2 regions of the Virgibacillus kekensis genome follow, and region 2 is predicted to be linked to the other one. Evidence: predicted binding sites of a transcription regulator. Region 2 holds the regulator's gene; the other holds the start of a gene.
What was found. The regulator Rex, encoded in region 2, represses fermentation and respiration genes when NADH is low (regulators of the CRP and FNR family bind a similar motif). The targets are predictions, from matches to a motif close to TTGTGAAATATTTCACAA.
Positions count from the first base shown of each region.

Region 1: the regulator Rex is predicted to act here: its motif matches at 2,963-2,980, upstream of ACFO3D_RS13950 (TIGR04053 family radical SAM/SPASM domain-containing protein).

Region 1 covers NZ_JBHSFU010000007.1:298,206-302,553, forward strand. Annotated here, with positions in the region: gene ACFO3D_RS13925 (hypothetical protein) at 1-425, opposite strand, end outside; gene ACFO3D_RS13930 (DUF2249 domain-containing protein) at 430-645, opposite strand; gene ACFO3D_RS13935 (DUF2249 domain-containing protein) at 642-893, opposite strand; gene ACFO3D_RS13940 (Crp/Fnr family transcriptional regulator) at 1,699-2,394, opposite strand; gene ACFO3D_RS13945 (DUF2249 domain-containing protein) at 2,632-2,874, shown strand; gene ACFO3D_RS13950 (TIGR04053 family radical SAM/SPASM domain-containing protein) at 3,037-4,173, shown strand; gene ACFO3D_RS13955 (YrhK family protein) at 4,190-4,348, opposite strand, start outside.
Region 2 covers NZ_JBHSFU010000008.1:6,679-11,026, forward strand. Annotated here, with positions in the region: gene ACFO3D_RS14310 (ABC-F family ATP-binding cassette domain-containing protein) at 1-1,458, opposite strand, end outside; gene moaC (cyclic pyranopterin monophosphate synthase MoaC) at 1,594-2,079, shown strand; gene ACFO3D_RS14320 (redox-sensing transcriptional repressor Rex) at 2,093-2,722, shown strand; gene ACFO3D_RS14325 (YdiK family protein) at 2,970-3,167, opposite strand; gene ACFO3D_RS14330 (CPBP family intramembrane glutamic endopeptidase) at 3,175-3,888, opposite strand; gene groES (co-chaperone GroES) at 4,170-4,348, shown strand, end outside.

The sequences.
Region 1 (4,348 bases), on a different contig from region 2:
CTTTTCTTCTCTTGCTTGATGATTGTTTTAGCCATTTGGAAAATAAACATGAGAATGCCAATAATAGCAATTATGCCACCATAAAGCGCATTTTCCGGCATCACACCGAGCATGATAGCAAAAATGGTCACCCCTGTGGCTGTTATCAAAAATTGAACGTAACCGAATTTCTGGCTCCAGATAGAAGTCAAAAACGCAACCGGTACGAGTTGATACATTGCTCCCATAGCAATCATTACCGCGTAGCCAAGCAGGAGAAAGTGCGCTCCCATCCAGATATCAGGTATTCGAAATTGCCCCATCGCAAGGATATCACTACTGAAAAAGAGAATTGCCTGCGAGACAACGAGCGCCGCCAGAGCATATAGGATAAACGCAAGTGGTAGCTTAATATTTGTGTCTGATTTTAGGCCTCCGCCAGGCATCATGTTACGCACCAGATTTCGTTATAGTAATTTTGTAGCTTCCATCATCCTGCGCTTCGGTCTCATGCAGGTAGCCACGGTCATTCAATTCCTCATATAAAAAAAGCGGGCGGCGGTCATTGATGATGGAGAGTGTTGCGCCGTTATCCATTTTGTCCAGTGCCTTCAACGTACGCATCATTGGTTGAGGAGGCTCGAGGCCACGGTTATCGATAATCATTCTGCAACACCCTTCGTCTTTGTGTAGGTTACTTTCCAATGTTTTTTCTCTATTTTTTCCACTTTATTTTCAAAGCCTTTCCGTTTCAGAACGGCATGCAATGGTACAGGATTAAATGGTGCATGCAGCACAAATGCCTCTCCGTCTTTAAGAGTCTTAACAGTCCCCATAATTTTATCGAATGGCTCTTTTTTCATTGCTAAATCTTCACGTACATCTAACTCGACGACACTTCCATGTTCACTCATGAAAATCACCTCATCTATTGATTTCTTAAGCCTAACTTTATGATAATCATTTTCAATAGGAGAAGTAGTGATGTATGTCACATTTTTTGAAAGAGGGGGAGAGGGAGGTTGTCGGGAGATCTTGTGGAGGTGGAGAAAGGGGGATTTTCCATTGAACAACAACTGTCAGTCATTCTAAAATTAATAGAGATTGAGAGGAAAGTGATAATTTATATAATAATCCGAACTATCTATATCATTTTGTTAGGATGCCTTCGTATAATCTATAAATTGCGACGTAACAATGAAGCTTCGCTCCGGAAATACACTACGCGTTCCTCGGGCTCGCGCTGAGCCTCCTCGCTCGCAAAGAAAGCTCGCTGTGGGGTCTCAACGTCTTCGCTTTCCCGAAGGAGTCTTCGTGTATTTCCTTCGCTACCATAGTGTTGATTAGAGCGGAGGACAGTCGACTCCTGCGGGTCACCGGCTAAAACAGGTCACGTCCTGTGACCAACGCCGGTACTAGAACGTCCTGTTCGTCGAAGCAACAGCTGAAGATTCCGCAGGAAGTGGTTTTCTTCCGAGGAAGTTGAAGCGTTGCCCGGCGGCAAAGGAAACACTGTGAAAGCTTTAGCTTGAACAGATGTTGGACTTGTACCCGGAGTGGTGAAAGCGACTGTCCGAAGCGGAAATCATTAAACTTTTATCTCGCATTTTATACCAACTGTGAAATAAGATCCAACTATAAGAGGATAACATTATAAGATTCCGCGCCGAATTCGTTCGTCTTTAGAATGTAAATTTATAGTTATGTCCCAGCCTCTTTCTAACTGAATAATTCTTCTTCGAGAGTTTCTGTATCCAATACAAAGGAGCCTGATTTGTCAGTGGTCAACAGGTCATGTTTTTTTAGCTGAGTGAGCGTTCTGCTGACGGTTTCCCTGCTCGAGCCAATCATATTTGCGAGTTCCCGGTTTGTGAAGTGTGTGGTCACCTTGATCATGCCGTCTTTGGTTTCTTTGCCGTAATCTTTGGCAAGCCGAAGTAACAGCATAATAATCTGTTCATATGTATTGTGCAGTATTTTTTCCTCAAGCCTGTTTTGCAGGTCCATAATCCTGTCACCGAGCACGCGGAACAGTTTTACACAGATTTCCGGATGGTTAATCAAAAAGTTTTCGAATGAATTGATTGGAATATAAATTAAAATTGCATCTTCCTGAATTTCCGCGTGTGCCGGGTAGTCGTCCTGACGGAAAAATCCCTGGTGGGGAAACATATCGCCTGGCTGGAGTACATTTACAATCTGTTCTTTTCCGTGGAAATCGGTTTTATATATTTTCACCTTTCCTTGGTGGATAAAGTAAACATTGGTCATCGGGTCGCCCTGCATGAAAATATGTGTGCCGTGACGGTACATCCGGTGTTTGGCCAATTCTACAATCGGTTCCATCTCGGAGTCGGTTAGATCCTTGAATAATGGAACTTTCTGCAGCAGTTCCTGAATGGATTGGATGTTCATATACATGCTCCTCTCAGCAAAAAAAGTGACATATACTCAAAATTTAAGCTTCCTATAACAATATGCCTTTCTAGTTTATCATGTTAACTTCAAAGATAGAATTTGCAAATGTGAACGTTTTATAAAAGTGACGAGAATCATATGGAGGTGTGTTTTCTCTCACATCATCCTAACTGAACAGGCATTATCATTAGAGTCGTGAAAGGTTATCAAATCTGAAAGCTGGAGGGTTAAACAATGAGTGAAAAGAATTTCGCTGTAAAAATACATGCACCTGAAATTGAACCGAGATACAGACATCCAAAGATTTTTGAAACATTCGATGGGTTGCAGCCTGGTGAGTTTATGGAATTGTCCAATGACCACGATCCACGGCCGCTTAGATATCAATTTATGATTGAGCGGGAAGGCGTCTTTACCTGGGAATACTTAGAAGAAGGGCCATCAATGTGGCGTGTGGCTATAGGTAAAGAAGCATAGACCGCTGAGCAAGAATTCATTATCCATTATTGCCTCTGGGAACCTATTCCAGAGGCTTAATTATGTCCAATTTATGACACATCGGGAAGTGTGAAGTATGTCACAACCAGCCACGTACAAAACAAGTAAACTCAACTTAGCAACTAACTTAGGAGGGGTAACATGTTACCACAATTTCCACAAGACTATAATGAAAACCCATTCATCGTAATCTGGGAGCTGACACGGGCATGTGAGCTGAAATGTCTGCATTGCAGGGCTGAAGCACAATACCACCGTCATCCACTGGAACTGACTTTTGAAGAAGGAAAAAAACTGATTGATGACATATATGAAATGAACAACCCAATGCTTGTTTTCACTGGCGGAGACCCGCTGATGCGGCCGGATGTTTTTGACATTGCGGAGTATGCAGTGAAAAAGGGTGTTCGAGTGTCCATGACACCATCCGCCACTCCGAACGTCACCAAAGAGGCGATGGAAAAGGCGAAGAATGTCGGCTTGGCAAGGTGGGCGTTCTCAATTGATGGGCATTGTGCCGAGGTGCATGATCACTTCCGCGGCACTTCCGGGTCATTTGATTTAACGATGAATGCGATAAAATATTTGCACGAACTCGAAATGCCCCTCCAGGTTAACACAGTTATTTCACGCTACAATTATGAGTATCTTGATGAAATGGCAGAAATGGTCGAAAAGCTTGGCGTTGTTTTATGGAGTGTCTTTTTCCTTGTGCCGACAGGGCGGGGGAAAGAATCGGATATGATATCACCGGCTGAGCACGAAAAGGTACTCCGCTGGCTCTACAAGTTATCTAAAACTGCTTCATTTGATATCAAAACGACCGCAGCGCAGCATTATCGCCGTGTAGTGATTCAGGGCAAAATGCGGGAAACCAAAAACCAAGAGGACGTAATCCGTTATGAAGATGCATTGAACAGTGGCAAAATTGATACAATCGACGGACTCGGTCGTGCTCCTAAAGGTGTTAACGACGGAAACGGCTTCGTATTTATTTCCCATACTGGGGATGTATATCCAAGTGGCTTATTGCCTATTAAAGCAGGTAATGTTCGCCAGAAACCACTGGCAACCATTTATCGTGAATCGGAAGTATTCCAGAACCTTCGCAATCCGGATAAGTATAAAGGAAAATGCGGTGTGTGTGAATTCCGGCATGTATGCGGCGGGTCACGGTCCCGCGCCTATAATGTGACAGGGGATTACATGGAAAGTGAACCATACTGTGTATATATTCCAAAGGCAATGCGTCAAAAAAAGAAAGCAGTAAATAAGTAATAAAATTCCCAGTCAGCTATGGCTGGGAGTGTTTTTTATACCGTACATGTGAAAAATGGATTGCATGGATAATCTTAATGATTGGTCTTGCCAAAAGCTGTGCGCTACCAATAATAAACAGTACAACACCAGCTGTTTTCAAATCTTCAAACAGAAAGAAAATACTGCCGATCAA
Region 2 (4,348 bases):
CTCCAACACTTCTTTGCTGTCGATATCAAGATGGTTTGTCGGTTCATCCAACACCAGCAGATTAGCTTTTTGCATCATCAGTTTGGCAAGCGACAATCTTGCTTTCTCCCCGCCGCTAAGGGACTGGACAAGTTTTAGCACGTCATCCCCGGAGAATAGAAAGTTTCCGAGAACGGTCCGAATATCCTTTTCATTTACCAGAGGATACTCGTCCCACAGTTCTTGAAGCACTGTTTTTGTAGGGGTTAGCGTTTGTTGTTCCTGATCATAATAGCCAATTTCCACATTTGTGCCGATTTTAACTGTACCGCTGGACGGTTGTAGACCGCCGATTATCGTTTTCAGCAATGTTGTTTTTCCAACGCCATTAGGTCCGACAAGGGCTACTCGCTCACCACGGTTCACTTGTACATCCACGTTGGAAAAAATCAGGTTATCCTCATAACGGAAGGAGAGGGAGTCGATCTTCAGTACATCGTTCCCGCTCCGCCGGTTGATATCAAATGAGAAAGAGGCGGATGACTCATCGCCTTTTGGCCGTTCCATTTTCTCCATTTTCTCAAGTTGTTTACGTCTGCTTTGCGCACGTTTGGTTGTCGAAGCACGTACGATATTTTTTTGAATAAACTCTTCTGTTTTCTTAATTTCTGTCTGTTGCTTCTCAAACTCTTTCATTTCCTGTTCAAAGTCCTGGGCTTTTTGTTCGAGAAACTTGCTGTACGAACCATGATATTTCTTAGTCTTGTGTCGGGAAATCTCATAAACAATCGACACAGTTTTATCCAGAAAGTAGCGGTCGTGCGAAACAATTGTTACGGCACCTGGATAACCTGCCAGATAGTTTTCGAGCCAGCTTAGTGTATCGATATCAAGATGGTTGGTAGGCTCGTCCAGAATGAGCAGGTCAGGTTTCTTCAGTAATAGCTTCCCGAGTGCCAGACGGGTTTTTTGCCCGCCGCTAAGTTCGTTGATCGGTGTATCATAATCATAGTCATGAAAATGAAGGCCGGTTAGGACAGCTTTAATATCTGCCTCATAGCGATAGCCGCCACCTGCATCAAAAGCCTGTTGTTTCCGGTCATAATCCACAAGCAGCTGCTCATATTTTTTCTCGGAAAGTGTCGCAGCCTGTTCCATCTCTTTTTCGAGCCCGCGAAGTTCCTGTTCCTGTTTCACCAGATCCCGAAAGACTTCCACCATTTCATTCCAAATAGTTTTATCGGATTCGAGTCCAGTATGCTGGGAGAGATAGCCTGTTGTAAGATCCTTGGGCTTAATTAAATCCCCTTCATCATACGAATACTCACCCGCCATTATTTTCAGCAGGGTGGACTTACCTGCCCCATTTCTGCCCACGATTGCAATCCTGTCGTTCTCTTTTATTTCAAGTTTTACGTTGGATAATATTTCATCGGCTCCAAAAGACTTGGAGACTCCGTTAAGCTGCATAATAATCATTTCGTTCACCTCATCGTATACAAGTGTATCGTATTAGCAAATAGGCGGGCAATACAAATGTGAAATTAATCACGACTAACCTATTAATTTCTGATAAAATGGGGTATATATCATTTTCGTCTGGAGTTGATTTTTATGGCAGATTTCACACATTTTAACGAGCAAGGAAGAGCAAGAATGGTCGACATCAGTGAAAAGAATGAGACGGAACGGACGGCTGCAGCTGCTTCCAGCGTTTTTGTAAATCGCGAAATCTATGAAAAAATAACTTCCAATACCATGAAAAAAGGTGACGCGCTTGCGGTAGCTCAGGTTGCAGGGATTATGGCAGCCAAGAAAACTTCTGACTGGATTCCAATGTGTCATCCACTGCAACTAAAAGGAGTGGATATTTCATTTGACTGGAATATTGACGGGGATACATATGAAATTAGGATCAGTGCATCGGTAAAAACCAAAGGAAGTACAGGGGTGGAAATGGAAGCATTGACCGCTGCTTCCGCAACCGCATTGACCATATATGACATGTGCAAAGCAATCGATAAAGGAATGGTAATTGGCCAGACATATCTCCTGAGTAAAAAAGGCGGTAAATCGGGTGACTACCAGAGGGAAGATTAGGGGGGTAACTGGAATGGAGCAAAATAAGATACCACAGGCAACTGCCAAGCGGCTGCCGTTATACTACCGGTTCCTGAACAATTTATTTCAGCAGGGGAAGAAGCGGGTTTCTTCCGGGGAACTTAGTGAGGCAGTAAAAGTTGACTCTGCCACTATCAGAAGAGATTTTTCGTATTTCGGTGCGCTTGGGAAAAAAGGGTACGGGTATAATGTAGAATACTTACTTGGTTTTTTCCGGAAGACACTCGACCAGGATGAAGTGACCGAGGTAGCTCTTATTGGTGTTGGAAACCTGGGTACGGCATTTTTACATTATAATTTTATGAAAAATAATAATACCAAAATTGTCATGGCATTCGAAGCAAACGCAGAAAAAGCGGGAACCGATATCGGCGGAGTGCCCATCTATCATATTGATGAGCTGGAGGAAAGGATGCAGGGCGTAAGTGTAGCAATACTCACCGTTCCAGCCACCGAGGCGCAGAACATCACCAATAGGCTGACCGATTACGGAGTCTCTGGAATACTTAACTTCACACCAGCAAGAATAACGGTACCGGAGCGGGTCCGTGTCCATCATATAGACCTTGCTGTTGAACTGCAGTCACTTGTATATTTTTTAAAGCATTATCCGTTAGATTAATATTTCTATAGGGGAGCAGTCCACGAGGGCTGCTCCTTTACATTTATTTTACGTCTATCTTTTCCCTGCGCTTGGGAAGGGATTTACGGCTTTGTTAGCTAAAAAGATTTAAATGGCTGTGATTAAGAGAGTGGACTACTTGAAGAGAGAATGCGGGCGATGAACAAAGTGGAGAGAATGGTAATGCAACTCAAGCAGATGATACAACCAGCAGTCAGATCCTGCTGGTTGTGTGAGTGTACATAATTCACTTATTTTTTTGTTTTAATTTAAAATGCAGAATCAGCATCCGGATTCCTACACCGAAATCTATTGTGGCGAAGAAAGCAAGAAGAATCGTCATGAAATTCCAGACTGTATCTTCTGCACTTTGAACTGCCATATAGGTAAAGACCGACCCTAGTAGGAAATATATCAAAGACATTGTTTTAGGTGAAAGTCGCATTAGTGAATCAGCCTCCAATTAAAATCATTTGCATCTGTTCCATCTGGCGCTGCATTCTTTCTAAATCCTCAGGGTCCAGTGACAGCTGAACGATAAGTGAAATGGAATTCAACGTCATATGAACTATTATCGGAACCATAATCCGTTTGGTTTTTACATAAAGAAATGCAAATACAAAGCCCATTGATGCGTATATTAAAATATGTTCCGGCTCCCCGTGGATTATTCCGAAAATCAGTGCAGAAAGTGTAGCCGCAATGAAAAAGTTTGTGCGGACGTAAAGCTCACCAAATATTATTTTCCGGAAAATAATTTCTTCAAGAATCGGTGCAATAATCGCGGGGATAATCATAAATATAGGAGCTGCCCGTGTTATATCCATAATAACCTGCGTATTTTGTGAGCCTTGTTTAATACCGAATAACTGTACTTCTATTGTCACCGCAAGAGCTTGGGCAACATAGGCCATAATAACACCTGCAATGGACCATAAGACTAAATGGCCTGCAGAGGTGTTATCACGAACAGGTGCCTGTCGCATATCCGGCCGCATGAAAATGAGTACAGCAATCAGCCCGGCGATGAAACTGAAGATTGTCCAGTAGATTGCCGCCTGCTCCTGTGAGACAGGAAGCATGAAGTACAGAACCGGGACAAACAGCAACCCGGAAAACTGCATAATTATATAAGTTGAAATTACATACCAATAGCGTCTGGCCAAGTTAAAACTACTCCTTTTAATGTGAGGATTAGTATAGTATATGCAACAAAACGCGCTGCTAGAAAAAATTACAACATAAATATTTTATCATAATTTCCCTACACGTTATAATAGTATGGTTACGTAGGACGTTCCTGAAAAAAAGAGTAAAAATTTTAAAGGTCAATACTTGCATTTTTAATGTCAATTAATTATTATATTAATTGGAATTAGCACTCACTAACAATGAGTGCTAATAAATCAAAACAAATACATGAAAAGGAATTAAGGAGGTTGTCTACATGATTAAACCACTAGGAGATCGTGTCGTAATCGAGCTTGTTGAGCAGGAAGAAAAGACAGCAAGCGGTATTGTCCTTCCAGACTCTGCAAAAGAAAAGCCACAGGAAGGTAAAGTAGTTGCAGTAGGTTCCGGCCGTGTAACAGACAGTGGCGAAAAAGTTGCACTTGAGGTTAGCGA